DNA from 3 places in the Mesorhizobium sp. M0816 genome. Region 1 is predicted to be linked to each of the others. Evidence: predicted binding sites of a transcription regulator. Region 1 holds the regulator's gene; each other region holds the start of a gene.
What was found. Region 1 encodes LexA, which represses DNA repair genes until DNA is damaged. Its sites were predicted from a motif close to TGTTCNNNNTGTGTTCNG; they were not measured.
Positions count from the first base shown of each region.

Region 2: a site for LexA is predicted at 7,452-7,469, ahead of NKI17_RS16515 (metallopeptidase family protein). Genes of this name have one in related genera too.
Region 3: a site for LexA is predicted at 6,111-6,128, ahead of NKI17_RS07735 (LexA family protein). Genes of this name have one in related genera too.

Region 1 is NZ_JAMYOT010000021.1:87,409-97,121, reverse strand. Features, by position in the region: partial or broken gene NKI17_RS26845 (lipid-A-disaccharide synthase) at 1-620, shown strand, start outside; gene gltA (citrate synthase) at 748-2,076, opposite strand; gene gltX (glutamate--tRNA ligase) at 2,256-3,677, opposite strand; gene NKI17_RS26830 (ComEC/Rec2 family competence protein) at 3,774-6,239, shown strand; gene lexA (transcriptional repressor LexA) at 6,233-6,967, opposite strand; gene kynU (kynureninase) at 7,415-8,662, shown strand; gene NKI17_RS26815 (hormone-sensitive lipase) at 8,759-9,589, shown strand; gene NKI17_RS26810 (molybdopterin molybdotransferase MoeA) at 9,597-9,713, opposite strand, start outside.
Region 2 is NZ_JAMYOT010000009.1:174,456-184,168, reverse strand. Features, by position in the region: gene NKI17_RS16545 (LON peptidase substrate-binding domain-containing protein) at 1-168, shown strand, start outside; gene NKI17_RS16540 (Trm112 family protein) at 373-612, shown strand; gene NKI17_RS16535 (error-prone DNA polymerase) at 655-3,963, opposite strand; gene NKI17_RS16530 (DUF6504 family protein) at 3,960-5,438, opposite strand; gene NKI17_RS16525 (ImuA family protein) at 5,371-6,453, opposite strand; gene NKI17_RS16520 (DUF3800 domain-containing protein) at 6,625-7,377, opposite strand; gene NKI17_RS16515 (metallopeptidase family protein) at 7,611-8,033, shown strand; gene NKI17_RS16510 (DUF1737 domain-containing protein) at 8,277-8,483, opposite strand; gene NKI17_RS16505 (HpcH/HpaI aldolase/citrate lyase family protein) at 8,512-9,393, opposite strand; gene NKI17_RS16500 (DUF4153 domain-containing protein) at 9,672-9,713, shown strand, end outside.
Region 3 is NZ_JAMYOT010000004.1:187,245-196,957, forward strand. Features, by position in the region: gene NKI17_RS07710 (S1 family peptidase) at 244-1,329, opposite strand; gene NKI17_RS07715 (zinc metalloprotease) at 1,293-2,135, opposite strand; gene NKI17_RS07720 (glycoside hydrolase family 25 protein) at 2,132-3,103, opposite strand; gene NKI17_RS07725 (tetratricopeptide repeat protein) at 3,488-4,576, opposite strand; gene NKI17_RS07730 (hypothetical protein) at 4,690-5,370, opposite strand; gene NKI17_RS07735 (LexA family protein) at 6,132-6,509, shown strand; gene NKI17_RS07740 (Y-family DNA polymerase) at 6,543-7,835, shown strand; gene NKI17_RS07745 (class I SAM-dependent DNA methyltransferase) at 7,981-9,713, shown strand, end outside.

The DNA of each region.
Region 1 (9,713 bases):
GGGCGCAGGCGCAGCCGCGTGACCTGTCCGCAGATCACGTCAAAACGTTGCTTGTACTGCCTGGTTCGCGTCGTGGTGAGGTGCGGCGCATGGTCGGGCCGTTCGGCGAGACGGTGTCGATCCTGCGGGCGCGCGGGCACCGCTTGCGCCTGCTGTTGCCGACGGTGCCGCACGTCGCCGATCTGGTCAGAACCTCGGTCGCGAGCTGGGACGAGAAGCCGGAGATCATACTCGATGCCGAACGCAAATGGCAGGCCTTCGGCAAGGCCGATGCGGCGCTGATCGCATCGGGGACAGTATCGCTGGAACTGGCACTGGCGAGTGTGCCGATGATCTCCTGCTACCGGCTCGATCCGGTCATGCGCATGGCGCAGCCGCTGATCAAAGTATGGAGCGCAGCCTTGCCCAATCTCATTGCCGACCGGCCGGTTGTGCCGGAACACTACAATCAATATGTGCGGCCGCATTATCTGGCGCGGCAGTTGGAAGCGCTGTTCTCCGATACCGCCTACCGCACCTGGCAGAAGGACGGTTTTGCCGAAATCGCCAGGCGTATGGCAACCGACGAGCCGTCAGGCGAGATAGCCGCGGGTGTGGTGATGGGGATGGTGAGGAAGTGAGTGAATTGTGAATAGTGAATTGTGAATAGTGGTTTCTATGGACAGGGAGCGACGCTTCGCTACTCCCATTCACCATTCACCATTCACCATTCACCATTCACCATTCACCATTCACCATTCACCACCTTCACCGCTTCGCGATTGGCACGTAGTCCCGTTCCGGCGCGCCGGTATAGAGCTGGCGCGGGCGACCGATCTTCTGGTGCGGGTCCTCGATCATCTCCTTCCACTGCGCGATCCAGCCGACGGTGCGGGCGACCGCGAACAGCACGGTGAACATGGTGGTGGGAAAGCCCAGCGCCTTCAGCGTGATGCCGGAATAGAAATCGACGTTCGGATAGAGCTTCTTCTCGATGAAATAGGAATCGGTCAGTGCGATCCTTTCCAGCTCCATGGCGATGTCGAGCAGTGGATCGTCCTTGATGCCGAGCTCGCCCAGGACCTCGTGCGCGGTCTTCTGCATGATCTTGGCGCGCGGATCGTAATTCTTGTAAACGCGGTGGCCAAATCCCATCAATCGGAACGGATCGTTCTTATCCTTGGCGCGCGCAATGAATTCCGGGATGTGATCGACATGACCGATCTCGCCCAGCATGTTCAGGGCTGCCTCGTTGGCGCCGCCATGTGCGGGACCCCACAGGCAGGCGATGCCGGCAGCGATACAGGCAAAAGGATTGGCGCCCGACGAGCCGGCCAGGCGGACGGTCGAAGTCGAGGCGTTCTGTTCGTGATCGGCGTGCAGGATGAAGATGCGCTCCATCGCGCGGGCCAGCACCGGATTGATCTTGTATTCCTCGCAAGGCACGGCGAAGCACATATGCAGGAAATTGGCTGCGAAATTCAGCTCGTTCTTCGGGTAAATGAATGGCTGGCCGATGTGGTATTTATAGGCCATCGCCGCGATCGTCGGCATCTTGGCGATCAGCCGCATTGACGCGACCATGCGTTGATAGGGGTCCGAGATATCGGTGGAATCGTGATAGAAGGCCGACAGCGCGCCGACCACGCCGCACATCACCGCCATCGGATGCGCATCACGGCGGAAGCCGGTGAAAAAGCGCGACATCTGCTCATGCACCATGGTGTGGCGCGTCACCCGGTAGTCGAAATCGTCCTTCTGCGCCTTGGTCGGGAGTTCACCATAGAGCAAGAGATAGCAGACTTCGAGGAAGTCGCCGTGCTCGGCCAATTGGTCGATCGGGTAGCCGCGGTGCAAAAGAATGCCGGCATCGCCATCGATGAAGGTGATTTCCGATTCGCAGCTCGCCGTCGACGTAAAACCGGGATCGTAGGTAAAGACGCCGGCGGTGTTGTAGAGCGAACCGATGTCGATGACGTCAGGTCCTACCGAACCACTTCGTATCTTGAATTCATGGATTTTGCCGCCGAGTTCCAGTTTGGCCGTCGATGCCTGGGTTTTGCCGCCAAATTCCATTTTTGTCGCAGGTTCGGTCATAGCAAACTCCTTTTTGTTTCCTCAGGCCGGCAAAGGCAAAATATCTGAACCCAACACGTCAAAAACATCGGAATACGCACATTTGCGCCCGCAATTAAATCTGCGCGGCAGATTAGGCCAAGACCCAATGTTGCACTGCGAAACACACCTTTCAATGCCAATCTTCTTGGGCCAGTTTGCTAATCGATTTGATCAGCGATCCGCGCCAGGCTTTCCTCGCGGCCAAGCACGGCCAGCACATCGAAGACACCTGGCGAGGTACTTTTGCCGGTGAGCGCGGCGCGCAAAGGTTGGGCCACGGCGCCGAGTTTATGGCTGGCGGCCTGCGCATAGTCGCGGATCGCGGCTTCGGCTGAGGCGGCAGACCACTCCGAAACCGTGGCTAGTGCCGCATGAGCGCCCCGCAGGATCGCGCGCGCCTCACCGCTGAGCAGCGCCGCCGCCTTCTCGTCGACCGGCAGCGGCCGCTCGACGAAAAGGAATGCAGCCCCTTCAACAAGTTCGACCAGCGTCTTGGCGCGCTCCTTCAGGCCCGGCAAAGCGGCAAGCAGTTGCGCCCTGCGTCTGTCGTCGAGGCGCGCCGCGATTGCCGGGCCGCCTTCAAGATAGGGCAGAGTGGCGATGAAGATGTCGAGCAGCGCCGCGTCGTTCATCCGGCGCATATGCACGCCGTTAAGCGCCTCGAGCTTGGCGAAGTCGAAACGGGCGGCGCCCTTGTTGACGTCGCCAATGTCGAACCATGCAATCATGTCGGCGATCGACATGATCTCATCGTCGCCGTGGCTCCAGCCAAGCCTCGCCAGATAGTTGAGCAGCGCCTCCGGCAGGTAGCCCATGGCGCGATAGGCTTCGACGCCAAGCGCACCGTGCCGCTTCGACAGCTTGGCGCCGTCGGCACCGTGGATCAGCGGGATATGCGACATCGACGGCACCTCCCAGCCCATGGCCTGATAGATTACGGTCTGGCGTGCGGCGTTGGTCAAATGATCGTCGCCGCGGATGATGTGGGTGATGCCCATGTCGTGATCGTCGACGACGACGGCATGCATGTAGGTGGGATTGCCGTCCGAGCGCAGAATAATGAAATCGTCGAGATCCTTGTTGGGAAAGCGCACGTCGCCCTGGACGCGGTCATGCACCACCGTCTCGCCGTCTGTCGGCGCCTTGATGCGGATCGCCCCCTTGGCGCCGGGCGGCGCCTCCGACGGGTCGCGGTCGCGCCAGCGTCCATCATAGCGGGGAGGCAGCCCCTTGGCCCGTGCGCTCTCGCGCATTGCCTCTAGCTCGGCAGGCGTCGCATAACAATAATAGGCCTTGCCCATACGAACGAGTTCCTCGGCCACCTCGCGATGGCGCGGCGCACGCTCGAACTGCGACACCGGCTCGCCGTCCCATGTCAGGCCAAGCCAGGAAAGCCCGTCGAGAATGGCCGCGCTTGCCGCATCGGTGGAGCGCTCGCGGTCGGTGTCCTCGATGCGCAGCAGCATCGTGCCGCCTGTGTGCTTGGCATACAGCCAGTTGAACAGCGCCGTGCGCGCGCCGCCAATGTGCAGATAGCCGGTGGGCGAGGGGGCAAAACGGGTGACGACCTTATCGGGCATGGAACTCTCAGGCGGGCGAAGGAAGTGGGTTTGCGGACTTTCGCGCGTTGCGCGTTCATGTAGCATAGGAGGTCGAGGGCGCAAGGGGCAGACCCGATGGCTGTGCGAGGCCGTGGTGCGGGCGAGGGCGAGGACGTTGGCAGCGGCGTCAGCGAACGCTTGCTGTTTGCCGCACCCCCGCCTGTCCTGCCGGCACCGGCATTGCTACCCGCTCCGCGCTTCGATGCTCCGTCGCTGCCGGCCAGCGACCCAGCAACGGTTCTCGTGCCCGCGGGCGAGCCCATCGTACGCCTGCCTAGGCGTTTCCGCCTCCCGTCACCGTCCCGTATCCGCAACAGCGTAACCTCGGCAGCCGGCCTGGAACTCGACCGCGGCATCGCCTTCCTGCTGGTGCCGGTGTTCCTCGCATGCGGGGTGGTCGTATATTTCGGGCTGTCGGTGGAGCCGGCCTTTCCACAGCCGATCGCAATCGCGCTCCTCGCGGCCCTTTGTGCCGTCGTCTCGCGGTCATGGCCCAGGACGCGCCTGTGCTTCATGGTGGCGCTGCTCTGCGCGCTTGGCGTACTTGCCGCCAAGTTCGAGACATGGCGTGTCGGAACGCATATGCTCGGCTCCGAAATCTCGACGCGGCTGACGGGTCGCGTCGTATCGTACGAGCCCATGGCGAGCGGCCGCATCAGGCTGACAATCGATGTGATCTCAACGGCCAGGCCGACACTGCGCTACATGCCGGAACGGGTCCGCGTTTCGGCGATGAAGATACCGGCTGAGCTGACCGCCGGTTCCGAGATCACCGGCTATGTGCGGCTGCTGCCGCCGACCGGCCCGGTGCGGCCCGACAGCTATGATTTCTCCTTCGACAGCTATTTCGCCGGTATCGGCGGCAGCGGCTTTTTTCTCGGCAATCCGAAAGTCGTGTCGTCGGGCAGCATGCCGCTTGCCGCGCAGCTTTCTTCCGCGATCGAAGACGCGCGCGAATCGATCGCCGACCATATCCGCAGCCGCATCGGCGGTGCCGAGGGCGAGATTGCTGCTGCGCTGATCGTCGGCGTGCGCGCCGGCATTCCCGAGGAGATCAACGAAGCGATGCGGCGCACCGGCATCTACCACATCATCTCCATCTCGGGGCTGCATATGGCGTTGGTCGCCGGCACCATCATGGCGCTGCTGCGGGGTGCCTTTGCGCTGTTTCCCGATTTCTCATCGCGACGGCCGGTCAAGAAATATGCCGCGGCCGCCGCGCTTTTTTCGATTGCGGCCTACCTCGTCTTTTCCGGCATTGTCGTTGCGGCCGAACGCAGCTTCATCATGCTGGCGGTGATGCTTATCGCCGTGCTGTTCGACCGGGCCGCGCTCACCATGCGCAACCTGGCGATCTCGGCCATCGCGGTCATCCTGGTGTCGCCGCACGAGGTGGTCGGTCCGAGTTTCCAGATGTCCTTCGCCGCGACGGCGGCCCTTGTCGGCGCCTATGCAGGCTGGTCCGATTACCGCGCCGGCAGGGCCACCACGCCGCCACCGCGGCGGTCGCCGCTACGCTTTGCCACTCGAAAGGTCCTGTTGGGCATGTGCGGTCTGGCGATGACCTCGATCATTGCAGGGAGCGCCACGGCGCTTTTCGCCATATGGCATTTCCAGCGCGTGGCGCCGCTCAGCCTGTTCGCCAATCTGGCCATCATGCCCATCGTCTCACTGGTCGTCATGCCCTTCGCCGTTCTCAGCGCGCTGGCGATGCCGTTCGGTGCGGATGGCCCTTTCCTCTATGTCATGGGCAAGGGGCTGACGGCGATGATCGCCCTGTCCGGGTGGATCTCGGAGCGCTCGCCGATCGATGCGGTCGGGCTGATTTCGCTGAGATCCGTCCTTCTGGTGACGATCGCCCTCGTCATTGCCAGCATGGCGACGACCTGGTTGCGGCTGGCGGCACTTCCTTTTGCGCTCGCCGGCTTGCTGACGACAACGCAGACACGCATACCCGACGTATTGGTCTCGGAGGACGCGCGGCTGGTCGCGCTGCCGATCGGCAGCGGTGAACTCGCGGTCAACCGGGCACGCCCGAATGAGTTCACCATCGACAACTGGAAACGCGCGCTCACATCAGAGGCCATCGTCGCGCCGGAAACGCCTGGAAAGAACGACCCGCAATTCGACATTGCCGATCCGGCCGACCTACCGCCGGGCATGCCGTTCATTTGCACGGACGGCCTCTGCCTTGCCAGGCATCCATCCGGCGCGATCATCGCGCAAGCCAAGGACCGCGATACTGCGCGGCCAGCCTGCGCCTTTGCCAGCTTGATCGTCATCGACGACGCCACCGCCCATAACCCCTGCTACTACGACCGGCTGGTCCTCGTCGTCACCAAACGGCAACTGGCGCGCGCGGGAAGTGCCGCCGTCTATTTCGATCCACAAGCGGCAACACGCGCCGAGATCCGCTTCGCCGTCGAAAAATCATACCGGCCCTGGCACGTGCAGCGGAAATTTTCACGCGCGGCACGGGGCCTGCCGCCATACCGCAGGGCCGACAACCCCAAAGCCGGCGCCAAGGGCGGAGCTCAGTAGCGGCGGATCAGTCCGACGAGCTTGCCCTGCACCTTGACCCTGTCTGGTCCGAAGATGCGCGTCTCGTAGGCCGGATTGGCGGCTTCCAGGGCGATCGAGGCGCCCTTGCGGCGGAACCGCTTCAGCGTCGCTTCCTCCTCGTCGACCAGTGCCACCACGATCTCACCGGGGCTCGCCGTATCGGCATTGCGGATGATCACCGTGTCGCCGTCGAAAATGCCAGCCTCGATCATCGAATCGCCTTTGACCTCGAGCGCATAATGCTCGCCGCCCATGATCATATCCGGCGGCACCGAAATCGAATGCGTCTGGTGCTGGATGGCATCGATCGGCACACCGGCCGCGATGCGGCCCATTACCGGGATCGAAACGGCGGCGACGACATCGTCGTCATTGCCGGCTGCAGGGACACGCGACGATGTCGGCTTGCCCTGCCGAGGGGCGCCTTGCCCAAGGCTGCCCTGGATGACACTCGGCGAGAACTTGCGTGCCGCATTGAGGCCGGGGGCGATCGAGTCAGGCAGGCGTAGCACCTCCAGCGCACGGGCCCGGTTGGGCAAACGGCGAATGAAGCCGCGCTCCTCCAGCGCCGTAATCAGCCGGTGGATTCCGGATTTGGAAGCCAGATCGAGCGCTTCCTTCATCTCGTCGAATGAAGGCGGGATACCGCTTTCCTTCAACCTTTCGTGGATGAACATAAGCAGTTCGTGTTGTTTGCGTGTCAGCATAGCGACCCCCAACAGAATCAGAAAAACAAACCCAGAACAAACACTATCTGTTCCAGTTGTGTTCCGCAACTGTTTAAAGTTTAATGAATGCGTTAAGGCTCGGGAAACAAACGACGTCCCCTACCGGCGTACCGCATTTTCACCGCCGCGAGCCTCATCGCCTTGATTCTGCTTTCGTTTGCGCCCTTCTGGCCTCCTAGAAGGCGGCACTGGCATCGGCCGTCGGTCGGCAAAAGGCACGGAATTGAACCCGTATCGACTGTGCGGTTTGGTCAATGCACCGTGAACGAAACGAATTCAAAACGCCAACCTCGGGTTAAGTCCCGGTTTCCACCGCCTGGTCAGGCTGCTTCTCGCCGGTGGAGCCTTGCTGCGCGCAACCAGGTAATGGAAGAACAGTCGATGCGTGTCCGGCGTTGCGTTGGATCTTGGGGGAGCAGACAAATCATGACAGGAATTCCCGATCTCGTGGCCATAAAGGCGATGGATGCCGCGGATCCGTTGCGCGCGATGCGCGACCGCTTTGTGTTGCCGCAAGGAGTGATCTATCTCGACGGCAATTCGCTAGGAGCTGCTTCACGTGCCGCTTTCGATGAACTGCACAAGGCCGCGACCGAAGAATGGTCGCATGATCTCATCCGCGCATGGAACACGGCCGGCTGGTTCAACATGCCGCTTGAACTTGGCGACCAGCTCGGGCGCCTGATCGGTGCCGCGGCCGGCCAGACGGTGGTCTGCGACACGACATCGGTCAACATCTACAAGCTGCTGCACGCCGCCATGGCCATGCGACCGGAGCGGCAGGTCATCGTCGCCGAGGGCGATAGTTTTCCGACGGACCTCTACATGGCCGAGGGTGTGGTTTCGACGCGAAAAGATACGCTGCTGCGCCTCTCGGGGGTCGACGCGCCGACCATCGAAGAGCTGATCGACGAACGCACCGCCGTGGTGCTGGTCAACCACGTCAACTATAAGTCGGGCGAACTGCGCGACATGCCGGCGCTGACGCGCAGGGCTCAGGAAGCCGGGGCGATGATCGTCTGGGATCTCTGCCACACCGCCGGCGCGATGCCAGTCGAACTCGACAAGGCAAACGCCGATTTTGCCGTTGGCTGCACCTACAAATATCTGAATGGCGGCCCGGGCGCGCCTGCCTTCATCTATGCGGCTGAGCGGCATCTTTCCGACATCCAGCAGCCGCTCACCGGCTGGTGGGGCCATGCACGGCCCTTCGCCTTCGAGCCAGGCTATGCGGCCGGCACCGGCATCCGCCGGTTTCTGTGCGGCACGCAGCCGGTCCTGTCGATGCGCACGCTGAAGGGCGCGCTCGACATCTGGAACGATGTCGACATGACGGCGGTGCGCAAGAAGAGCATCGCACTGGCGGATCTGTTCATCGAGCTTGTCGAGGCAAAGTGCGGCACTTACGGGCTCACGCTCGAAAGCACGCGCGATGGGGAAAAACGCGGCAGCCAGATTTCATTCATGCATGAGCATGGCTACCAGGTCATGCGCGCGCTGATCGAACGTGGCGTGATCGGCGATTTTCGCGCGCCATCGACCATGCGCTTCGGCTTCACCCCGCTCTATGTCGGCTATGCCGATGTCTGGCAGGCCGTCGAAGTGCTTGAGGACATCCTGCGCACCGGTGCGTGGAAGGAAGCGCGCTTCGCCATCAAGGCGGCTGTCACTTGAGATTGATGCGAGAGCTGGAATCGTGAGGCTGGCGACGACGCGCCGCGCGATGCTCACGGCTACGTTGCAAGGCTATATTGCCAGGGAGGGCGCAGGGTGTTCGAACGTCACATTGCCGATTGGGACAACGCCTATGCCAACGGCGCCAACATAGCCGGCAGCGATCGCTGGCCGGCGGCCTGGATCGAGCCCGCGCGGGTTTTCCGCGACGTGCTTTCGACCGAGGGCAGGGCGCGGCTCGACATGGCCTATGGCGACAACCCACGCAACCGGCTCGATCTTTTCCTGCCGGCCATCAAGCCCAAGGGACTCGTGGTGTTCGTTCATGGCGGCTACTGGATGGCATTCGACAAGAGTTTCTGGTCGCATCTTGCCACTGGCCCTGTTGATCGCGGCTATGCGGTGGCGATGCCGTCCTACACGCTCTGTCCGCAGATACGCATTGGCGGCATCGTCAAGGAAGTCGGCGCGGCGATCGGCAAGGCGGCGGCGATGGTTCCAGGGCCGCTGATGCTGACCGGACACTCGGCCGGCGGCCATCTTGTTAGCCGGATGGTTACGGCGACGACGCCGCTGGCGCCCGAAGTGGTCCGGCGCGTTCGTCACGTGGTGTCGATCTCGGGGGTGCACGATTTGCGCCCGATCATGCGCACCGGCATGAACGAGACGCTGGCGATCGATGAGGCCGAGGCGCAGGCCGAAAGTCCGGTGCTGCTGCGCCCGATGGACAAGGCCCGCCTGACCTGCTGGGCCGGCGGCGGCGAGCGCGCCGAATTCCTGCGTCAGAGCGCGTTGCTGGCCAACATCTGGATCGGCCTGGGTACCGCGACCAGCTCGGTGGTCGAGCCTGACCGGCATCATTTCAACATCATCGACGGTTTGGCCGATCCAGACCATCCGCTGACCCGGACCTTGATTTCGGAGTGAGGCAGGTTCAGCGTAGCATCAGTACGTCGCAGGGGGAGCCCGCCGCCGCGGCAGGAGCGAACGGCGCGCGAACGATCAGCCCGTTGGCATCGGCCAGCATTTTCAGCATCGAGGAGTCCTGGAT
Region 2 (9,713 bases), on a different contig from region 1:
AACGCCATGCTGGTCAACGCACTGTCGATGATGGCGCCCTACGGGCCGGCCGAGAAACAGGCGCTGCTCGAAGCGGCCGATCTGAAGACACGCGCCGAGACCCTGATCGCCATCACCGAAATGGCGCTGGCGCGCGACAATGAGGATTTCGGTTCGAGTTTGCAGTAGGTTCTTGCCTTCTCCCCTTGTGGGAGAAGGTGGATTGGCGCGCAACGCCAAGACGGTTGAGGGGTGCTGGACGGAGTGTCGTCGGTGCCAAGCTGGAACACCCCTCATCCGACCGAGCTTCGCTCGGCCACCTTCTCCCACAAGGGGAGAAGGAAGTTCGCGCTCGAAACCTTAACCCGATTGCCCTGTGGAAGGACAAACCAAATGGCGGATGGACGTGACGGGAACAGGACTGTCGACCCCAAGCTGCTGGAACTCTTGGCCTGCCCGCTGACCAAGGGGCCGCTTGCCTGGGATCCGGAGCGCGGCGAGCTTATCTCGCGGGTGGCAAAGCTTGCCTATCCGGTGCGGGACGGCATTCCGATCATGCTGCCATCGGAAGCGCGTGTCATCACCATAGATGATGCCATGCCACCGCCGCCGCGCCTGGGTGGAACGCCCTGAGTGCTGCGGTTCAGAGCCGCTCCGTCGCGATCTTTCGCGCCTCTATTGAAAATTGCGCCCTTTGGGCATGACCTTCTCTGCCTTTCCCATTAGTTCCGTTTGCGCGATGCTGCCAGGCTGAGCCTCGTCTGCACTGCTCGACGGTCTGTCCGCAGGCCTTGCCTGCTCAAGCAGCACCGACAGCCACGGCGTCAGATCCTCGACCTTCTCGGCGACGATATGGATGACGTCCGATTCCGATTGCAGCTTGCCGGTGACGCGGATGAGACGCGCGCCCATGACGATGGGGCGGAAGCGGTCAAAAGTCCTTTCCCAGAAAATGATGTTGGCGACCGCATTCTCGTCTTCCAGCGTCAGGAAAATCGCCTTGCCATTGCCCGGCCGCTGCCGCACCAGCACGAGGCCGGCGACCGAAACGCGCCGGCCGTCCCGCACCTGGCCGAGCCGCACATTGGGCGTGACGCCGGAACGATCCAGCCTTTGACGCAGGAAGGCGACCGGGTGCGCCTTCAGCGACAGGCCAAGCGAGCGGTAGTCGTGGACGACGTGCTCGCCGAGCGGCATTGTCGGGAGCCTGGTTTGGGGCTCGAGGTCGCGAAAGCGGATCGCCGGCTGGTCGAACAGCGGCAGCTTTTCGGCGGCACTCTTGCCGTCGAGCGCGCGGACCGCCCATAGAGCGTCGCGACGGTTCAATCCAAGCGACCGGAAAGCGTCGGCCTGCGCCAGTTTTTCGATCTCGTCGACGTTGAGGCCCGAGCGCAGCCAGACGTCGCGTACGGATGCATAGCCGGCGCCGCGCCTCGACACAAACGCTTCCATGCGCTCCTTCGACAGGCCCTTGACCTGGCGAAAGCCGAGCCGGACGGCACGGCTGGTCCGGATGACGCCGCGCATCTGGGCATGGCGGTCAAGGATACGATCCGGATCGAAAGGCGATTTCTCCAAGGCGCAATCCCAGCCGGAAAAATTGACGTCGACCTCGCGGATCTCGACGCCGTGGTCATGCGCGTCGCGGACAAGCTGGGCCGGCTGGTAAAACCCCATCGGCTGGGAATTCAGGATCGCGGCGCAGAACAGGTCGGGATAGAAGGTCTTGAACCAGCAGGAGGCATAGACCAGCAGGGCGAAGGAGGCGGCGTGGCTCTCGGGAAAGCCGTATTCGCCAAAACCCTCGATCTGCTTGAAGCAGCGCTCGGCGAAGTCTTTTTCGTAGCCCTTGGCGACCATGCCGTCGACCATTCTCTTGCGGTAATTGCCGATCGTGCCGGTGCGCTTGAATGTCGCCATGGCGCGGCGCAGTTCATCGGCCTCGCCCGGCCTGAAGCCGCCAGCAACGATGGCGATCTTCATCGCCTGCTCCTGGAACAGCGGCACGCCCAGCGTCCTGCCGAGTATTTTTTCCAGTTCCGGCTTGGGATATTCGGGTTTTTCCTTGCCTTGCCGGCGGCGCAGATAAGGGTGGACCATGTCGCCTTGGATCGGGCCGGGCCGCACGATCGCCACCTCGATGACGAGGTCGTAAAAGCTTTTCGGCCGCAGCCGCGGCAGCATCGACATCTGCGCGCGCGATTCGATCTGGAAGACGCCGATCGTGTCGGCACGGCAGATCATGTCGTAGACGTGCCTGTCCTCGGCAGGCAGCGTGGCCAGCACATAGGGCCGGCCATACGCGTCTCGCGCCTGCGGGTAATGATCCTGGAGCAGCGTGAAGGCGCGCTGCAGGCAGGTCAGCATGCCGAGCGCCAGCACGTCCACTTTAAGGATTTTCACCGCGTCGAGATCGTCCTTGTCCCACTCGACCATCTTGCGCTCGTCCATCGCCGTCTTGACGATGGGCACGATCTCGTCGAGCCGGTCGCGGGTGATGACGAAACCGCCGACATGCTGCGACAAATGACGGGGAAAGCCCATGATCTCGTTGGCGCATTCGATCACATGCCTTGTCGATGGATCGGTCTGATCGAGGCCGCCGGCCTTTGTCTCCTTTTCGCCGAGCTCCGAGGTCGACCAGCCCCAGATCGAACTGGACAGCGCGCCCCGGACGTCGTCCGACAGGCCCATCGCCTTGGCCACTTCGCGCATCGCCGAGCGGCCCCGGTAGCTGACGACGGCGGCGGCCAGCGCGGTGCGCTTGGTGCTGTATTTGGAATAGATGTACTGGATGACCTCCTCGCGCTTTTCATGCTCGAAATCGACGTCGATGTCGGGCGGCTCGTTTCTTTCCTCGGAAATGAAGCGTTCGAAAAGCGTTTCGATCTTGTCCGGGCCGACTTCGGTGATGCCAATGCAGAAGCAGACGATCGAGTTGGCGGCAGAGCCGCGCCCCTGGCAGAGAATGTTCTGGCTGCGGGCGAATTTGACGATGTCGTGGACAGTCAGGAAATAGCGCGCGTAGTTCAGACGCTCGATCAGAGCGAGCTCCTCCTCGATGCGCTGCGTCACAAAAGCGGGCACGCCCGAGGGGTAGCGGATGGCGGCTCCCTCCTTGGCCAGCCTTTCCAGTTCGGCCTGCGGCCCAAGACCCGATTCCGTCGGCTCGTCGGGATAGTTGTATTGCAGGTCACTGAGCGAGAAGGTCAGCTCGCCGGCAAAACGCAGCGTTTCCGCCAGCGCTTGCGGATGCCTGCGGAAAAGCCGTGCCATCTCCAGCGGCGGCTTTAAGTGACGCTCGGCATTGGCCGCCAACTCCAGCCCCACCTCGGCGACGGGCACATTGAGGCGGATCGCCGTCAGCACGTCCTGCAGCGGGCGCCGTTCCGACGTATGGTAGAGAACATCGTTGGTCGCCATCAACGGGATGCCGGCCAGCTCCGCCATCGCCGCCGCCTGCTCGATACGGAAGCGGTCGTTGCCGCGGTAATCCGGCGAAACCGCAAGCCGCAGGTTTTCACCGAAACGATCCTTGAGCCGGCTAAGGAGTGCGAGGCTGGTTTCCGCGTCCGCCGACACATCCGGCAGTATGGCGAGCGACAGGAGATCGCCCCATTCGAGAAGATCGTTCTGTTTGAGGAGCGTCGCCCCTTTTTCGTTCTCGTCTCGCAGATTGGCCCGCGTCAGCATGCGGCAGAGATGACCCCAACCCTTGCGATCCTGCGGGTAGGCGAGGATGTCCGGCGTGCCGTCGCAAAAAACCAGGCGGCAGCCGGGATGATAGGAAACACCCTCCACCTTGGCCTGCTGCCAGGCGCGCACCACGCCCGCCACCGTGTTGCGGTCGGCGAGACCGATCGCCGAAAACCCCAGGAATTTTGCCGCGACCACCAGCTCCTCCGGTTTCGAGGCACCGCGCAGAAACGAGAAGTTCGACTGGATGCCGAATTCGGCATAGGGGTTGGCCGTCAGCGCATTCATGCGAAGATCCCATGCATGAACCAGCGCGGCGAGGGCTGCGAGGCGCCGTAAAGGCCCTGGCGATAGAGCCAGTAACGGCGGCCGTCGGCATCCTCGATGCGGAAATAATCCCGGGTCGGGGCATCTTCTCGTCCCGCCGCCCCTCGCCACCATTCCGGCGCGATGCGCTCCGGCCCTTCGGCGCGCGCGACCCGATAGAGCGCGCGCCGCCAGCGGAAGTTCAAAGGCGGGCCTTCCGGCATTTCGGTGGCCGGCACCTCGATCGGCTCGGGCGAACGGAAAAGCCGGATCGGCCGTTCCGGCTGGAAGACGGTCGTGGGAGCGTCCTTCGCCTTGTCCGGCTGCTTCGGCGGCGAGCTTCTCTGCGGCGCCTCCGTGAAGGGAAGGGTGGCGACGGCGCGCTCCGGCAAATGGCTCTCGACGGCGACCGTCTTCAAGACCGCGCCTTCGCCGAGCCGGGCGCGAATGCGGTCGGCAAAAAGCGCGATATCGGCACCGTCGTCGCTCGTCTCGCCGGCAAGGTCGGCCTGCTGCATGTCGAAGGCGGCGGCGGTCAGCACCGAAAGGCGCACAAGATCGAAGCCATAGCCGGCGTCGATATCCTGTTCGAGCGCGGCAAGCCTTTCGTGGAACAATTTCTGGATCAGCCGCGGCTCGCGCAGAGGCCGCGAGGTGCCGACGGCGATGCGGCTGACGCCGCCATCGACGCGGAAAAGCAGCAGCGCCAGCCGCCTTGCGCCCTCGCCGCGACGCTCGAGGTCGCTCTTCAAGGTGGTCGCCAGCATGCCGGTCAGCCGCTCGATGTCCTCGGTCAGCATGATCGGCTCGGCAAGGTGACGCTCGACCGAAAGCGGTGCCACCGGCAGGCGCGGCGACACGGCCTCCTCGAGGCGGCCAAGCGCCTGGTCGAGGCGCAAGAGCAGCGATGCGCCGAAGCGGCGGGCCAGCGGCGCGCGCGGTGCCGCCATGACGGCGCCCGCCGTGCGCAGGCCGACGCTTTCGAGGCTGGCGCGTACCTCCGGGTCGATGCGCAGCGCCGCCAGCGGCAAGGGCGCGAGAAGCGCTTCCTCCTCACCATCGGGCACGATGCGGTCGCCAGCAAACCGCGCCGCCGCCCAGGCAGCACCAGGCGTGGCGGCAAGCCCGGCGCGGACATCGAAGCCCTGATGGAAAAAACGCGACAGGATATCGTCCAGCATCGAGCGTTCGCCGCCGAAAAGATGGGTGCAGCCGGTGACGTCGAGATAGAGGCCGTCGGTCCCGTCAAGCGCCACCAGCGGGGTATAGCGGTCGCACCAGTCGGCGAGGCCTTCGAGCAGGCGCCGGTCGGCCTCCGGATCGGCCTCCACGATGTCGATCGAGGGATGCATGGCGCGTGCGTCGGCTATGCCCATGCCGCGCTTCAGATTAAGCGCCTCGGCCCGCTCGTCGAGGGCGGCGATGCGCTGGGCGTTCCGGTCGCGGTGACTGATCACCAGCGGCAGGTGATCCGACGGCCGGGAACGCCAGGACCGCCCCAGACGCTGCCGCAGGATCCTCTCGGCGGCGAGATGCGGAAACCACAGGGATAGGATTCTTTGGCCGTTCTGGGGCCCATTCCTGAGACCTTCCTTGCTCGCCCCGTCTTTCTTCGAATATGCGTTCATCGGGGTTCCACTCCAGTGTGAATTTTCCGGGCAAGGCCGTGCGGCTCTTGCCGATGGCGACGGTGAAGGCGGATCGGCCGATCGAGCCGGCGAGCGGCCCGGCAAGCGTCTTACGCGTTGCCGCCGGTGCCGCCGACAGGATGAGGCGGACGGGCGCTGCCGTCGGTTCGGGCTCGCCGGCCTGGCGCAGCAGGAACAGCGGCCGGCCCGCACTCTGCGCGCGGGCGTGCAGCCGCCGCGTCGCGGTGAGGTCAAGCCGCTGCGGGCTGCCGCGGATTTCGAGGATGACGGCGGCCAGCGCCGTCATCCGGGCAGCCTCCTCGGCGATCCACAGCGCATCGAGCAGCCTTGGCGCCTCGGAAAACAGCAATTGCTCCGGCTCGATGCCGAAGAAGGCGTGAAGCCCCCTGGCATAGGGAAAGCCGGCCTCGCGGAAAACCTCGGATGTGCCGATCCACAGCACCGGCAATCGCGGCCCCTGGCTGAGGATCAGGCTGACGAGCGACAAGGCAAAACCGGCAACGGCCCCGGCATCGCGGGTCGCGGCGCCATGAAACTCGCTCACCGCCGCCTTCGGCAGGCCGCCGCTCAGCGCAGCATCGAGGCGCTCGGCGCCGGTGCGCAAAAACGCATCGGGCGGCGCCACGGCGAGGCCGCGCCGGACAATGGTCAGATTCCGAGCGGGTGTCGGATGCCGAGAGGGTGTCAGACTCTGACGAGGGACATCCGCGTCAAACGACGAACTGGCCGGCGCCTCCAGGCGCTCGGGCAAGGTCCCTTCGATCTTCGCGATCTGGCGGCGCAGGGCAAAAACAGTCTCCCGCGCCACGGCGCTTGTCGCCATGACGGTCAGCTTCCACTCACAATTGTTCCTGTTATGTTCCCTATAGATTCCAGAGGCCGCTCGAAGAGTCAAGCGGAGTCATGGGGAATTTATTCCCAGAAAGAGCAACCCGAGCTTTTCAAGGAAACCGCTCGGGAGGCTGGGTTCATAAAAAAGGGGCGGCTTTTGACTCTAGCCTGAAGCCAATTCTGAAGCGACACGTCTCAAATATTGGGCGGTAAAGTCGGCGATTTGATCGACTTCTTCATCGTCATATTTGCGAAAGCTAAAGCGGCTGAAGCTAGGGTCGATAGCTTGGAGGGGTTTTCGTAGGGGACCGCGAAAATTCCTCATTTGATGGTTCCCCTCATATGCCAATACGTCTGCGCATTGAAGCGGTGGGTGCCTGGTTTTTGAGCCGAAATTGAAAGTCGCCGATTTTCCCGGAAAATGCCGCTGGACTTGCTGGAACGCCTCAGTCGCCGCCGCGCTGTACTGGTTGGCTTCATGGACGAATGCGATGTTATCGTGGCCTTCCGATGCGAGTTTCTCCCACGTGCTGCGAAGGGCCCATTGCAGGCAGATGTAGTACCAGCCGCGTACCATGTCTTCCGGCTTGATGGCTAAGCTATGTTTGTGAGCCAAGACCTCGCTCAGTTTCCGCCTGTCGACGGCGGCGATAATGCCCCGAATGTAGTGGTTTTTGACTACCGGCAGGATGCACTTGACGTGTCTATCTCGCTTTTCGCGGGTCCACCCTTCGTACTCCCCATGCCTGTTATGGCAATCGACCGAGTGGTGAATTTTTATCGGCGCCTTCGCCACGATCCAATCGAGGGTCCAGATCTGCCAGTCTTCTTTTGAAGCCCAAACGGCGGATACGGAAAGAATTTGCGAGTCATGGTCAGTGCCAGATTCGTCTAGGTAGACCTCAATCACCACCACCAAACCTTCCCGAGGGGCAAGAAAGGTGTCGCGGAACTCTAGGACGCGCCTTCCACCATTTCCGCCGACTCATCGGCTCGAAATTTGTTCAGCACGGTACCACCTCCTTAGCGCGTACGCGAATTACGACACGCTGAATTTATTCCTGCTTATGATCCTGGGGCAAAGGCGGCAGCCCCGCTATTTGCCGAGTCCGGCCTGAAAGCCTATATGCCGGGATCAAAGGACAAAGCATGGCTCGCATCTACCAAACACGCATCTGGCACGACCAGCTTTCGCCAACGATGGAGGAAATTGAGCTCTTGGCGCTGGAGGCCTATGCCCATCTGCCGGAGGACTTTCGCAAGTTGACCGGCGAGATCGTCATTCAGATCGCCGAATTCCCGACCGACGAGATCATGGACGACCTTTCGCTGGAAACGCCCTTCGACCTGCTCGGCCTGTTCGAGGGGCGCGGCATCGCCGAGCGCTGGAACCCGCAGACCGGCGAGGGGCCGAACCGCATCACGCTCTATCGCCGCGCCATCCTCGACTATTGGGCCGAGAACGAGGAAACGCTGGGCGACATCGTCACCCATGTGCTGATCCACGAGATCGGCCACCATTTCGGCCTGTCGGACGACGACATGGAGAAGATCGAAGAAGCGGCGGAGTAGGGGGTGCCGATCGGCTGAGGTTACGCAACAGTCCGACGTCTCATTCCTTCGCGCCCCCCTCTGTCCTGCCGGACATCTCCCCCACTTGGGGGGAGATTGGCAGCTTCGCCGACCGCGCCCTCTTTCTAACATTGAGATTTGGCGAAGCCCGGGATGATGGCCGATCTCCCCCCGCGTGGGGGAGATGTCCGGCAGGACAGAGGGGGGCGCTGTCCCGCGGACATCTCGCCGCGATTTCAGCGTCTACCAATCGCTGAGCTTGGTGTCGGGGCCGTATTCCTGGCCCTCGATATCCTTCACCACCGCCTGGCCGCAGCGCATGGTCTTGGCCTCCTTGTCATAGGCATAGGTCGGCGAGCCGAACAGGTGCCAGCCCTTGTTCAGCGCCGCCGTCACCTTGTGGCAGAAGCTGGCATCGTCCGGGCCGGACAGAAAGCGGTAGAGTTTCATTCTTCAATCCTGTCGTCAGTTACGTTAGTCATGCGCGAACAGCGGCGGCCTTCGCCAGCAGTTTTTCGGCCTGCGCCAGATGCAGCCGCTCGACCATCTTGCCGTTCAGCGCAACTACCGCCCTACCGGCATTTTCGGCGAACGCGAAGGCATCCTTGACCGCGCGCGCCTCGGCTATTGCTTCGGGCGACGGTGCAAAGGCGCGGTTCGCGGCTTCGATCTGAGCTGGGTGGATCAGCGACTTGCCGTCAAAACCCATGGCGGCCGCTTCCGTGCACTCGCGCGCAAACCCGTCCATATCGCGAAAATCATTGAAGACGCCATCGAGCAGGTCGAGGCCGCCGGCACGCGCCGCGAGCACCATTTGCATCAGCCATGGCACGAGATAGCGCCGATCGGGCGTGGCGAGAATGCCGGTGTCCTTGATCAGGTCGTTCGTTCCGGCAACGAAACAAACCAGGCGAGAGGCTGGGTCGCGGCCGAGCTCGGCGATCGGCCCGATATTGAGCAGCGCCTTGGGCGTCTCGATCATCGCCCACAGCTTGACCTCGTCCGCGATAAAATTGTCGTCGAGCACGTCGCCGGCCTCGAGGATGTCGCGCGGCGTGTCGACCTTGGGCAGCAGGATGGCGTCGGGCGTGCATTTTGCCGCGGCCGGCAGATCGTCGGCGCCCCATTCGCTCGACAGCGCATTGATGCGCACCACCATCTCGCAGCGCCGGTTGGAATGGCCGGCGAAAATCGCCGCCAGCTTTTCGCGCGCGGAAGGCTTGTCGGCCGGGGCGACGGCGTCCTCGAGATCGATGACGACGGTATCGCAGGCCAGCGATTGGATCTTGGCCAGCGCCTTGTCGTTCGAAGCCGGGACGTAAAGCACCGAGCGGCGCGGGCGGTAGCTTTCGGTGGTCATCTCCGATCTATGCCGTCTGCAGCCGGCCGAGGCAAGCCGTGCATAAAAACTGCACGCAATTTCGGAAAATCTCCTCGTCTCCGCCCCGCTTGCCACCCGACCGGATGCGACAAGGGCGGCATGCAAGAGCGAACGAACTCCCGTTGGTCCCTGCCATACCGGCTTCGCCGCGAAAGCTGGTGGCTCGTCGATCCGCCCCGGACTTCGGTAAACCTCCTCCCTTTCGTCCGGAAATCCCCGCCCACCGGCCGCATCAAAGCCGCCGAGAAAGCCCGATCATGACAGTATTCCTCTCGGCGGCGCCGAGCTATTGCAACCGC
Region 3 (9,713 bases), on a different contig from region 1:
TGCATAGGAAATAATTCCCAAAAAAATAATCCAGGGCAGGTTCGAAAGTATTTCGAGTCGTTACTAAAGGATTTTTGGGCAAAAATGTGTTGCTGTTCTGCAACGGGCTGATTTTTTTGCTTTTTTGCCGATTTATGAGATGGCGTTGGACATACTGGCTATCGATCCGGAGAAGGAGCCATTCCGCGCCCGCGAGGCAGTTTGCAGTCATCTCGAGCGCGTGCATTGGTTTATCACCCTCAGCTATCCACGAGGGTACCACAGTTCGAAAAGGTTCTGTGGAGAATTGGGAATGTTCTGGCGTCGAATTGTAAATATTGTAGGCGAAAGCTTGTCCAGTACGGCCTTTATCTTTTCGGCGTTGGCGCGATCTTCCGCCGAAAAATAGCGTATCTCGCCTAATCGTGGCCCTTTGAGCCCCACGTTCTCAATGCCCCGCGCCGCGTTGATCCCGTTGGCAACCAACCCAGAGATCAGCTTGGTCGCATCGGCGCGCTGGCTCTCTGCCGCGATTTGAACAAAGACGCGGGGCTTGGCGCCGGCTGGAGCCTGCGGCGGTTTTTGCACATTACCGGTGGGAGGTGGGCTCTTCGGATCCGCCGAGAGGACCGCGACCTGCGCCGGGCCGCTTGGCGGCACCTGGTAGCAGTCGACCCTTGCGACGGTTCTCAGTTCTCCGGACTGGTTTATGGGCGTGAAGGCTTCGACGTTCTGGGCGGCCCCATAGACCAGCCCGATCAGGTACCCACGCCAGAATATAGGCCCGCCGCTCATGCCGGCGGCGATTCCTGCCTTCATGTAGTCTCGAAACGAGCTGTCGAGGATGTCGGTTGTGACGACAGCAGGCAGAACCAGTAGTGGCGCCGAGTCCCCCGCCGGAAACCCCGCGACAGTGATCGATTCCATGATTGGCGGTATGTTGCAGCCAAGTCGGAAATATGTGCCGATCCCGGCATTTCGGACCTCGGTCTGGTTGACGTAGAGAAGAGCAATGTCTGTACTGCTCGCATCGGCGGGGTAACGGGAAGCAGGGATCAGAGCAGTTTTAACGCCCCTCAACGATACGCTGACCTTGCCTGTGGCAGGGTCAAAACCATCAAAAAGGTGCTTGGCCGTAAAGATGAAGCCGTCCGCCCCAAGCAAGACGCCGGAGCCTTCCCTGAACAGGTTGCCATCCGCCTTGGTCAGCCTAACATAGACTACCCCGTCAAAAATATTTTGAACGGATTGTGCGTTGCATTGGCCAAGTAACGAAAGGAACATATAAGCAAAGGCCGCAAGCCGACAAATGCCTACATGGACAGAGGTTTGTAGAGTCCCGTCACGCATGCCACATCACCGTTTGAAATAGTGGAAGGATTGACCACAAATGCAACCCGTTCGCCGCGAGCGTTAAGGATGGTAGCCCATTTATCTTTGATAGGGTACATCATGATGGACGATTTATCGAGGTTGGGGCTAGCTAGGCAAACAGCGCTTTTGTCCAGTTTTGTAAGTATCTGCTCCTTGATGGTTTCTTCACTCCAACCCTTTGGATGCATATCCGCGAAAACAGCGTCTTTGTCCCATTCGATCGTGGACTGAGGGAACCTGTGCTCGTGTTGCAGGCCAAGGGCATGACCGAACTCGTGCATGATACTGGCCGGGTGTAGGTCGCTGAAGCACATCGTATACGGCGTGGTGACGGTCTTCGCGCGTTTGCCGATGGCCGACCAGTTCTGATTAGAAAGCACTTGGACGCGTATCTTCGCCTTCTCCACACTGGCCGTGAAGTCGAAGTCTATGAAAGTGCCGATATGCGTGGCCAGCCACATTCGAGCCGATTCCATGACGATATCGTGTTGAGGTTTCTCACCGTTCAGGAAGGCCACGCCTAGGGTTATCTTGTCCTTAGTCTCACTGTCCTCGGGTAGCCAAATGTCGCTTTTAAAGGCCGTCCCGTAGGGGGTGAATGTCAGCGGGCCGAGGTCCGTTTTGAACGTCAGGTTTTGCCCATTCCCGTCGGCCGGTCGAAACTGCAGGGCGTCAGAATCTGCGCTGTCCTCGACAGCACAGATGAAGGTTGGCTCGTCGGCATGCGCCTTCCCCGCGAGGCAGAGCGCGCAGCATCCGAGGAAGGCGCGCCGGTTGATCATTGACTCGCGAACTGCTCGAATTCGTCATCAGATCCTTTGAAGACGTTGCCGTCCAGACCCCCTTTGTAGGCGTCTCCGACCTTGGCCTTGTCTGAGAACTGCCAGAGTTTCCATTTTGCACCGCCCGGAACCTTGGGGTCTTCACTGGCCTGCCCCGACCGGGAGTAGTCCGCGATCCAGATACCGTAGTCCGAGAGCTCGGAAATCCGTTTCGGTGCGATACCGCGTTCCCGCCACCAAGAGTTCGCCGTGTAAATGACCGGTACCCGTTTGGTTTGCTCCTGCACCTTCGCGCACCAGGCCTTCACTGACGAGAGTATGGTATCGGGGGAATAATCCCTCCAGCGGTCCGGACCGGCCGGTCTGCCAATATCCCATTCGAGATCGAGCACGGGAGGCATGTCGGTCTTTTCGATGCCGCCATGGGAATTCACGAAGTTGAGGAAAGTGTCCGCCTGGGCGGCTCCGGTTTTGCCTGCGGCGAGAAAGTGATAGGCGCCCCTGCGAAGCGTATTAGTCGGATGCTTGGGCAGCGCTTTCACCTGTGACCAGAACCCGGCAAACTTCTTATCCTTGAACTGTGTCCCCTGGGTAGCCTTTATGTAGACGAACTTGATGTTCTTGTCGTCGCGCAAGGACCTGAGATCTACGCGTCCAGAGTAGTGGCTGACGTCGACGCCCCAATGATAACCCTCACGCTTAAGGTTCGTCTGGGGATCGGTCCTGGAATCCTCGGGAAAAGTAAAGTCTCCCGGAATATAGGAACCTCCGGTGTTGTCGACCTCATCCTCCGGCTGCAGCTTCGCGATTGCTATGTTAACGATCCACTCATAAAGGTCGCTTCTCGATGGCTGGTCGGTGAGATCCGCCAATCGGGGAGTCTTCGCTTGGGCGAACGATATGGCGGCAGATGAAGTAGCCAATGTTCCTGCAGCGGTCATCAGAAGTTGGCGGCGATCAAGTTCCATGTAAGCATCCCCCACTAAGAGACATGTTAGAGTGCGGCCAGCAATGAACAGAATTTGCAACAAAAGTCATGCATCATCATTCACACATCTGCAAGAGCTAAAATACTGCCAGTGTTACAAATATTGATTTTGGTCGATCTCATAACCAAAATAATACAGTGCGTGCAGCGGCGTAACCTTGTGGTTAGGCAGCAGTCACGCTCTAGCACTCAGGCACTTGAAGTCAGATCGAGGGCTTCCTATCCTATATATTGCGTGCCAAGAGAATCCCCCATTCTGGGGTGGGTATTCAGGAGGAAAACGATGGCTAGGTACATGAAACCCACCGCTCGACGCGATGCGGTCGTGCGCCGTGCAAACAGTCGGATCTCCGACGCATAAGCCTCAGCTGCCGGTCCAGGCCTGCATCAGTTTTTCGTACTCCACCAGTCTGGCGTAGTCATTCTGATACGGATCGGCAGCGCGCTTTCGCTCCAACTTAATAGCTTCTTTCAACTGACTAATCGCATCGTCCTTCGCGTCGGTCGCATACATCAGCACGGCGCTCGCGTAGTGAGGATAGGGATCGTTAGGGTCCGCATCCACTAATGCAGTCCTCGCGGCCTCTTCCGCTTCGGTCACGACATCGGCGGGGAGGTCCTTCGTGCGCGCGGCAGCTTCGGCAAATCCTGCGCCGCTGTAAGCGATCTCGTCCGTCAACTTGGCACTCTTGTAGAGGGCACGGTATAAGTCCAAGGCGGCCTGAACTTGGGCGGGACCGCCTCGAGCCTTCGCGTAGTCCAGCGCAAGGGCCGCCTGTTCCTCCTGGGCTGGTCTGAAGTCGGGATAGGACGAGACAATGGTTGCATAGGCGGCGACAGCCTCGCTGTAGCTATTCTTCTCGTAGAAGATTTTGGCCTTCGCGAACTTCGAGACACGCAACTGCTCGTCGTTCTTGCCCTCCGACAGTTTCGTCATCTTTGCGACAATATCGAGCGCCTTGCCGAACTCCGCCTCAGCGAGCTCTGGTCGGTCCGACTCCTGATAGTTGTCCCCCAGCCTCCTGTGAATGTTTTGCAGCCCGTCCAGCACCTCGAAGCTGTCGGGATCGAGATAGACGGCTCGTTCGTAAACGGTCTCCGCCTCCTCATATCGCCCAATCATTCTCAGCGACTTCCCAAGCATCTCGAGGGCTTCCATGTCGTCGGAACTGAACTCGTAATAGATCCCGAGGAACCTTGCCGCCGAATCCCACCGCTTCTGTAGAAACTTTACCGTTCCTCTCTCTTTAATAACGTTGACGATGCCCACCTCGTCGTTTTGCATGCTGGATTTCATTATCTGTTCGAGCACCTTCTCGGCCTCCTCCAGCTTCACGGACTTCCTCAGAGAAACGGCCTGTTCGAACTGCTTTTTGGTTGCATCATCGAAAGTGGCGCCGCCCGAATGGGCGGGAGGCGACCAAGCAAGGAATGCAAGAAAGGCAGGGACCATCAGGGCCCTACAATCCCGTCCTCGGCGTCTCCATTTAGCTGAACGTTCCATGCGACACACCATCCGAGGCTGCGACATTGACACTAAACGGAGAGCCAGCGCGCCACCGATCACTATTTGCGCTTGCTGCCAGCCGCGATATATTTTCCTTGAATGGCGAAGGTGACGTTGCTTCTGGTCGTGGATTTTATTTCAGGATTGGCCCACGATAGCGACGCGGGTCCGGCGGCGAATGCCGCTTGGAACGCGCCCTTAGAAAGCGTGTATACTTTCTTTGCATTCGCCACTTCGGTGACGATCATGTAAGGGCGATTCCCTTTGAGAACGTCTTTTCGACAGCTTGTTCCCAGGTTGGCTAGAACGAAATCGGCTGCATTTCGCGAGTCGCCAGACACAAGGTGCGTGATGCGGTAGCCATCCACTTTGATTTTCTTGTACGGCGCAGTAATTGTGCCAATTCCGGGAACAGAAAGAGCGAAATTTGTTGAGGCCAGGTTATCTTCTAAAGAGTCGTCATGGTCTGCGACTTTTGTCGAAAGGCCCTTAATTGCTGCGATACCCATGTCATTTTCGCAGATTTGGTAAGCCGATCCATCTTTGTGAAAGGTATAAATACCTGGTGTCGAGATTGCATAGCCATATGAAGGGCTGATGGAGTACGCCCCGGGCCCTAGCGCTTGGACGGCGACGGTGGGACTGGATCCAATAACTTGCGGAAGGAAATTTTCGTTTTGTTCAACCGTGCACGCGCTGAGAAGCGCGGCAGCGGCAGCAACCGGTATGATCTTAAACACTTTTGAAGCCCCCTTACCCTTGGGGAAGGCGTAAGCAAACTCATAGAGAATGTAAAGACGTATTCGAGCAGAGTTCTGTGAACACACCACAATGAGTAACCTCAACATGGCGTCGGTGGCAACGAGGACGGCGGTGCCTCGTTGGGCAGACTAGGAAGAGTGTTTAGCTGACTGTCTGACTCCGCGAGACAGTTCCGCCAAGTTCGTTCCATTATCCATAAAAATAGAATGCCGTTTTGGATGCAGTTTTGCACGTGCTTCGAAACCTCCGGTGACCGCCCGCGGGACGTCCGCTGTCCGTGGCTGACTGCCGCCATCGGCATCGAGGCGAGCCGACGTCTGGGTGGCGCTTTATACGGCGCCCTTCGCCGGGGGCTGTCGGTCCCTCATCCCGCCTGACGGGCGGCGCTATGCTGATGCTCCTACGGCCGCCCTGTTGAACCGGTCTCAGGGCCACGAACTTTCTCCAGCACCGAACTGGCTTCGTCCCGCTGGCGGGCATTTCGGTGCTTCCGCCTTGTGCCCCTTTTTTGTAGGGGGAGCTCCGCGGCACGGCTTTGCCAATATCGATTGGATCCAAGGAATGTTTCTGACCTCGGATAAGGAGAGGCCCGCGGCCCATTAGTAGCCCCCTATCTTCGCTGCTCTCAGTCCGGGACAGGCTCAGCCCGCGACTTGTCGCCCGCCGGAACGGGTGTTCGATTTCGGTAACCGCAATCAAATTCGTTGGCGCAGGAATATGTTCCTGTTATGTTCGACGCATGCACGACAGTCATTCGCATCTTATCTATGTTGGCCAACCAGCGGACTGGCCGATCGTGCTTCCTGTGATGGGCACCCGAATCTGTGCGGGCTTTCCCAGCCCCGCCGACGATTTCCTCGACGGAGAACTGGATCTCACCCGCATCCTCGTCAAAAATAGACCCGCAACGTTCCTGTGGCGCGTGGCAGGGAGTTCGATGCGCGATGTCGGCATCTATGATGGCGACGTTGTGGTGGTGGACCGGAGCGTCAAGCCGAAGGACGGCATGGTGGTCGTGGCCGTGATCAACGGCGAGACCAGCCTGAAATTGTTTCGGCGTGGCAATCCGCCGAGCCACCTTTGCCAACAAAGACATGCAGGCGTTTCCGATGGATGACGTTTCCCAGGTCGAAATCTGGGGGGTGGTCACGTGGACGCTGCACAAGCCCCGCGCGTAGGGCGGGTGTACGCGCTGATTGACGGCAACAGTTTCTACTGCAGCTGCGAGCGCGCCTTTGCACCGGCGCTTAATGGCCGGCCGGTGATTGTGCTGTCCAACAATGACGGCTGTGCGGTCGCCAGAACGCCTGAGGCGAAGGCACTCGGCATCGCCATGGGCGCGCCGTACTTCAAAATTCGCGACCTATGCCGCAAGAACCGGGTGGAGGTGTTCAGCAGCAACTACACGCTTTACGGGGATATGAGCCGGCGGATGAATGAGATCTACCATCAGTTTGCACCGGAGGTGGAGGTCTACTCAATCGACGAGAGCTTCCTCGACATCACCGGCCTTGGCGGCAGCGACTATGTCGCCTATGGGCAGAACCTGCGGCAGACCGTGCGGACCTGGACCGGCATCCCGACCTGCGTCGGCATCGGGCCGACCAAGACGCTGGCCAAGCTTGCCAACCGAACCGCCAAGACCAATGCGGAGCTCAACGGGGTGTGCGATTTCAGCAACGCTGGTGTCCGGGAGAAGTACCTACCGGCAACGCCGGTAAACGACTTGTGGGGTGTAGGTGCTGCCTCGGCTGCCAAACTCAAGGCGATCGGGGTCGAAACTGTTGGCCAACTGCGGGCGCTGGACCCGAAACGGGGCCGCCAACTGCTCACCGTCGTGGGCGAGCGCATGATCCATGAACTGAACGGCATTGCCTGTCTTGCCTTGGAAACCCTGCCGGCCGGTCGGAAGGGGATTGCGGTGACGCGCAGCTTCGGCAGGCCAGTGACCTCGCTCGTCGAGATGCAGCAGGCGGTGGCGGCCTATGCGACGCGAGCAGCCGAGAAACTGCGCCGGCACGGACTCTGTGCCGTGCAGGGCTTCGTGTTCATGCACACCAACGCCTTCAATGGCGACAAATGGAGCCACACAGGCAAGGCGATTGCGTTTTTAGAGCCGACCGACGATGCCCTTGAGCTGGTTGCGGCAACGACGACCGCGGCCGCCGCCGCTTGGCGTAGTGGATACCGTTACGCCAAGGCCGGTATCATGTTGACCGAACTGGTGCCCGCTACCATGGTGCAAACGTCCTTGCTGGCCATTATCGATCGGGGTGAGCGGGTTAGGCTGAATACAGCGATGGATGCCGTCAATGGGCGATTTGGCCGGGACACGCTTGTGCCGGCAGCGATGGGCCTGAAACGATTCTGGTCTACCAAGTTCGACCGGAAATCGCCGTGTTTCACCACGCGGTGGGATGAGTTGCCCCAGGTGGCAGCTTAGCCCAGTGCTTGTTTTGTAAGCACCGGCCGTTCGTGACTGAATACATACATCTTGGATTTGGGGTAAATCTTGAGGGACAAAGGACATTGCCAGTGATCGAACCGACCATCTCTTGCCCCAGCTGTACAGTTGGAGAGCGTAGCCGATGAACGCGGTGGAAATTGAACAGGCTATATCGGCCCTAGCGGAGCAGCCGTTTGACAGGGAGGAGTTCCCATACCTGTTCCTCCAAGCCTTCGGCAACAAGGATACCACGCTAAAGCGGTTGCGCGCTGGCGCATCGAATAAGTCGGACGTGGGCGGCGTTCTCCAGACCAGCAATATTCACATCGCCGTATCGCCGGTAGGCGAGGTCGGCAAGACGCTGGCATCCCTCAGGGCTAGCCCGGCGACGGTCAGGGCGAAGGCAAAGTTCGTGCTGGCGACGGACGGCGAGGTGTTTGAGGCCGAGGACCTGACGAGCGGTGAGACAGTAGCTTGCGCCTATCCGGACTTCCCGGACCACTTTGGGTTTTTCCTGCCACTTGCGGGTATCACCACCGTTCAGCAAATCCGAGAAAGTTCGTTCGATATACGGGCTACGGGCCGACTGAACCGACTTTATGTCGAGCTCTTGAAGGAGAACCCGGAGTGGGGCACGGGCGCGCGCCGCCAGGACATGAACCACTTCATGGCTCGGCTAATCTTCTGCTTTTTCGCCGAAGACACCGACATTTTCATGCAGTCAGGCCTCTTCACAGACACGATCGAGCGAATGAGCGCCAGGGATTCCGCCGACACACATGCGGTAATCGGCGAGCTATTCCGGGCCATGAACACCAAGACCACCGAGAGGGCGGGCGCGAAGCTGCCCCGATGGGCTGACGTGTTTCCTTATGTGAACGGCGGCCTTTTTTCGGGCAGCACCGATGTGCCTCGCTTCAGCAAGATTGCGCGTTCCTATCTGCTGCACATTGGCAATCTCGATTGGAAAAAGATCAACCCGGATATCTTTGGATCGATGATCCAGGCCGTTGCCGACGATGAGGAGCGCGGGGCGCTAGGCATGCACTACACCAGCGTGCCGAACATCCTGAAGGTGTTGAATCCGCTCTTCCTAGACGATTTACGGGAGAAGCTGGAGGAGGCTGCAGATAACCCCCGCATGCTCCTGAATCTGCGCAAGCGCATGGCCAGGATTAGAGTTTTCGATCCAGCGTGCGGCTCGGGGAATTTCCTTGTCATTGCTTATAAAGAAATGCGTTCGATTGAGGCAGAGATTAACCGGCGACGCGGTGAATCCGATTGCCGTAGCGAGATCCCGCTCACCAATTTCCGGGGCATTGAACTTAGGGACTTTCCAGCAGAGATCGCTCGCCTGGCGCTTATCATCGCCGAGTATCAATGCGATGTGCTCTATCGGGGGCAAAAGGAAGCCTTGGCCGAATTCTTGCCGCTCGATGCAATGAACTGGATCACCTGCGCCAACGCGTTGCGGTTGGACTGGTTGAGCGTCTGCCCCCCGACAGGGACAGGGGTCAAATTCCATGCCGACGACCTCTTTCATGCGCCACTTGAACAGGCTCAGATCGACTTCGAGAATGAGGGCGGTGAGACGTATATTTGCGGGAATCCGCCATACCTTGGGTCGACATGGCAATCCGATGAGCAAAAATCAGAGCTGGAGGCTATTTTCGGCAGTCGGACGAAAAGCTGGAAATCTCTGGATTATGTGGCCGGCTGGTTCATGAAAGCCGCTGACTACGGAACGCATACAGATGCCGCAACAGCGTTAGTTTCGACGAATTCGATTTGTCAGGGACAGCAAGTTCCGATCCTTTGGCCTCTCATATTTAAGACTGGGCACGAAATCGTCTTCGCGCATACGTCCTTCAAATG